2 regions of the Cellulophaga sp. RHA_52 genome follow, and region 1 is predicted to be linked to the other one. Evidence: riboswitches for the same ligand, from Rfam matches in the RefSeq annotation. Region 1 holds a riboswitch; the other holds the start of a gene.
What was found. A riboswitch is a leader RNA that binds a small molecule or an ion and turns the genes downstream of it on or off. The one in region 1 is predicted to bind S-adenosylmethionine.
Positions count from the first base shown of each region.

Region 2: it holds a riboswitch for S-adenosylmethionine, as region 1 does, so the genes downstream of both, JM80_RS12605 (Na+/H+ antiporter NhaC family protein) here and JM80_RS00615 (homocysteine S-methyltransferase family protein) in region 1, are expected to answer to the same signal.

Region 1 is NZ_VIRZ01000001.1:137,138-139,548, forward strand. Features, by position in the region: gene metH (methionine synthase) at 1-576, opposite strand, end outside; gene JM80_RS00615 (homocysteine S-methyltransferase family protein) at 578-1,582, opposite strand; SAM riboswitch class I at 1,783-1,899, opposite strand; gene JM80_RS00620 (NAD(P)/FAD-dependent oxidoreductase) at 2,027-2,411, opposite strand, start outside.
Region 2 is NZ_VIRZ01000001.1:2,836,179-2,838,589, forward strand. Features, by position in the region: gene JM80_RS12595 (phosphatase PAP2 family protein) at 1-17, opposite strand, end outside; gene JM80_RS12600 (DUF1853 family protein) at 98-910, shown strand; SAM-I-IV-variant riboswitch at 964-1,064, shown strand; gene JM80_RS12605 (Na+/H+ antiporter NhaC family protein) at 1,115-2,411, shown strand, end outside.

The DNA of each region.
Region 1 (2,411 bases):
AAGATCAAAAATGATGTCTTCTGGTGCAAAGTTTACCTTGTTTACCAAAACATGATAAGAACGTTTAGCTATTTCTATTCTACGTTCATAATTATCTGCCTGTCCTACCTCATCAAAAGCCATTACAATTACGGCTGCACCGTAACGCTTAATAAGTTTGGCGTGGTGTATAAATTCTTCTTCTCCTTCTTTAAGACTTATAGAGTTTACCACACATTTACCTTGAACCACTTGTAAACCAGCTTCTATAATTTCCCATTTAGAGCTGTCTATCATTATAGGAACTCTAGCAATATCTGGTTCTGCAATAACTAGGTTTAGGAACTTAACCATAGCTTCTTTGCCATCTATAAGTCCGTCATCCATATTAATGTCTATAATTTGCGCCCCACCTTCTACTTGGTGGCGTGCAATATCTAGAGCTTCATCAAACTTTTCTTCTTTTATTAGCCTTAAAAACTTTTTAGAACCAGCTACGTTAGTACGTTCACCTACATTAATAAAGTTAGTATCTGGTGTAACAACCAATGGTTCTAATCCTGAAAGTTTTAAATATTTAGGTTTTAAATTTTTCATATTAGACAGTTTCTAAAGCAATATTTCTGGGTTTGTAATCTTTTACCAAATTAGCAATTGCATTAATGTGTTCTGGTGTTGTACCACAACAACCACCAACAATATTTACCAAGCTTTTATCTAAGTATTCTTTTATTTGTGCTGCCATTTGCTCTGCAGTCTCATCATACTCACCAAATGCATTTGGCAAACCTGCATTTGGATGTGCAGATACTCCAAAATCTGTTTTTGCTGCCAATACCTCTAAATGCGGTACCAATTGACTTGCTCCTAGAGCACAATTAAAACCAACAGATAAAATAGGAATATGACTTATAGATATTAAAAAAGCTTCTGCTGTTTGCCCTGATAAGGTTCTGCCAGAGGCATCTGTAATTGTACCACTTACCATTATAGGAACATCTATATTACGCTCTTCTTTTACTTCTTCTATGGCAAAAAGTGCTGCTTTTGCATTAAGGGTATCAAAAATGGTTTCTACTAATAAGATATCTGAGCCACCATCTAACAATGCTTCTACTTGTTGTTTGTAAGCTATTCTAAGTTCATCAAAAGTAACACCTCTAAAACCTGGGTCGTTAACGTCTGGAGACATACTTGCGGTTTTATTGGTGGGTCCAATACTACCTGCTACAAACCTTGGCTTGTGTGGTTCTTTTGCTGTAAACTCATCTGCAACTTGTTTTGCAATACATGCCGACTCATAATTTAGCTCGTACACTAAATCTTCCATAAAATAGTCTGCCATTGCTATAGTTGTACCAGAAAAGGTGTTGGTTTCTACAATGTCTGCCCCAGCTGCAAAATATTTACGGTGTACTTCTGCTATAGCTTCTGGCTGAGTTAGAGAGAGTAAATCGTTATTGCCTTGTAATGGATGTTCCCAGTCTGCAAAACGTTTGCCTCTAAAATCTTCTTCGGTGAATTTGTAGCGCTGTAACATTGTACCCATTGCACCGTCTAGCACTAAAATTCTTTCTTTTAATATGTCTTGTATCCTTTTCATTGTACCGTATAATATTGTGTTGTGCGTTAAGGATTGATGCGGCATCTTTTTGGTTGCAACGGTTTGTAAAACCTGTTTGCTAAAACCAAAAAATATAGCAGAAAACCTGGCCATTTGTGCTTGCAAACAAATGGAACGCTATAAATAAAATATCAAGTAAGGTAAATGAGAGAAGACTGTGAATGTCTTTACTAATTTGTGAGTTATCTGCCGTGTTGTATGTAACAACGTAGTAGAATGTAGCACCTTCTTTAAATAAGAATAAAGGGTTGCTAAGGTTTCATAGGGTCTAATCCCTCCACCTTTCTTGATAACGTTTTCAGTGTATTAATGAACTAATTATGCCACAAAGTAACAGCACAACTTTTTTATAACCAAATATTGCTGGTAATTTTTAAGCCTACACGTGTTTTTTACACATATAGGCTTAAAATTGTAATATTTTTACGAAATGCTTTGTACAACTTCTTTTTTGGCTTCTTTTTTTGAACCATCAAAACCTTCTACACCACCTACGGTTGTGTATTTCATTACATAGCGTTTGCCTGGGTTTATTCGTTGGTATGCGCTTTGGCACATTACGGCTGCTTCATGAAAACCAGATAAAATTAGTTTTAGTTTTCCTTTATAGGTGTTAACATCACCAATGGCATATACACCAGGAATGTTGGTTTGGTAATCATAAGAGTTGTCTACTTTTATAGCATTTTTCTCTATTTCTAATCCCCAATCTCCTATTGGTCCTAATTTAGGTGATAGTCCAAATAACGGAATAAAATTATCTACTTCTACATAGCTTTCTCCTTTTTCCTCGTCGTTGTATTTTACA
Region 2 (2,411 bases), 2.7 Mb from region 1:
GCTATTTTAATTTTCATTTAAACCATTTATTATCACAAATATAGTTTTATTTGTAGAAATAGTTAATTAATTAGTACAAGTGTTTACTTTGTTTTAAATGACATTACAATACAAAGACATAGAGCAACAGTTTATTGGTTATGTAAATACCCCAACACTATGGGTAAGCAACAGCGTGTATGGTTTAAAACAGTTTGAATTAGAAAAAAATGATACTCCAAAATTTACTGATAAGATACCAACAAATTTAAGATTAGGAAAAAGGATAGAACGCTATGTTAGCACAGATTTTAAGCAATCTAAAGACATTACTATTTTAGCAGAAAACCTACAAATACAAAACAATAAGCTTACTATTGGTGAAATAGACTGTATTTTAATAAAAAACAAAATAGCCTATCATATAGAAATAATTTATAAATTTTACCTGTTTGATGATACGGTTGGTAGTACTGAGTTAGATTATTGGATTGGACCAAACAGAAATGATTCTCTAATTAAAAAGTTAGATAAACTTAAAGATAAGCAACTACCACTACTCTACAACACCCATACAACCCCAATAATTAAAAAGCTAAATTTAAGTTTAAATAAAATTAAACAACGTGTATTTTTTAAAGCACAACTATTTACACCTTACAAAAGAAGTGTAAAATTTAAGCAGTTAAATAAGAACTGTGTAAAAGGTTTTTATGTTAAGCATGCACAATTAGAGCAATTTAATAAGTGTAAGTTTTATATACCTAACAAAACTAATTGGCTGCAAGAAGTAAAAACACAAGTAAACTGGCTAACATATAATACATTTACTGCAGAGGTTAACACCTTAATTACTGCCAAAAAGTCTCCATTATGCTGGATAAAATTTCCTAACGGAGAATTAGAAAAGTTTTTTGTTGTTTGGTGGTAAAAAATAACAAAAAATTATGATTTTATCTCGTTGTTATGCTTTAGTTTTGCGCACTTAATTATCAAGAATCTCAAAAAAAAGAGATAGCAACCTGCAATAACGAGCAAGGTGCTAAAAAAGGATAAGCCAATACTTTGGAAAAAATGTTAATTTAACTCCTTATTATTTGTCTTTTTCTTATTGTGATTCTGCAAAACAATAAAAATGACTGCAATAAAAAATAGTACACCAAAGCTTATAGCATTATTACCCTTATTTGTATTTGTATTTACATTTTTAGGCGTAGGTATTTATCAGAACGACTTTTATGCATTACCAGCGCCTATAGCTGTTATTGCAGGTATTATAGCCGCTTTTTTATTATTTAAACAAACTATTAATGCTAAAATTAATACACTTTTAGAAGGCTGTGGAGATAGTAAAATACTAACTATGTGCCTTATATATTTGTTGGCTGGTGCATTTGCAACAATTACCAAAGAAACAGGTAGTGTAGACGCTATTGTGAGTTTAGGGTTAGATATAATTCCTATACAATACATTTATTTTGGAGTGTTTATTATTGCTGCCTTTTTATCTATATCTACAGGTACATCTGTAGGTGCCATTGTAGCTTTAACACCAATTGTTATAGGGTTTGCAGATAAAGGTGGTGCATCTTTAGCCGTGCTTTGTGGTGCACTTTTAGGTGGTGCTATGTTTGGAGATAACCTTTCTGTAATATCAGATACAACTATTGCAGCAACACAATCTTTAGGAGTTAAAATGAGCGATAAATTTAAACAAAATATAAAAATTGCATTACCAGCAGCTTTAATTACAATTGTTGTATTAATTTTTAAAGGAGCAGATTTAAATGCGCATAGTTTAGAAAATACAACCTATAATTATAACCTACTAAAAATAGTACCTTATGTATTTGTAATTGCACTATCTGTTATTGGTGTAAACGTTTTTGTTACCTTATTACTTGGTGTAATTTTAGCTGCAATAATTGGTATATTTTACGGTGACTTTACGCTAATTGAATCTACTAAGTATGCATATGCAGGATTTACGAGTATGACAGAGATTTTTTTGTTATCCTTATTGTCTGGTGGCTTAGCTGCTTTGGTTGCTAAAAATGGAGGGATAGACTATATTCTAAATAAAATAAAAACACTTATAAAGAGTAAAAAATCTGCACAATTTGGAATTGCCACACTAGTAAGTACGGTTAATATGGCTATTGCAAATAACACCGTTTCCATAATTATTTCTGGTACTATTGCCAAAACTATAAACGATGAGTATAAGTTAGACAATAAAAATACGGCTTCAATATTAGATATTTTTGCCTGTATTACACAAGGTTTGCTACCTTATGGAGCACAAGTATTAATGATTTTAAGCTTTTCTGAAGGAAAACTAACATATACAGACTTAATAAGTAATACCTGGTATTTACTTCTGTTATTTATCTATACCATAATATACATTAGTTTAAATCCGTTTAAATTGA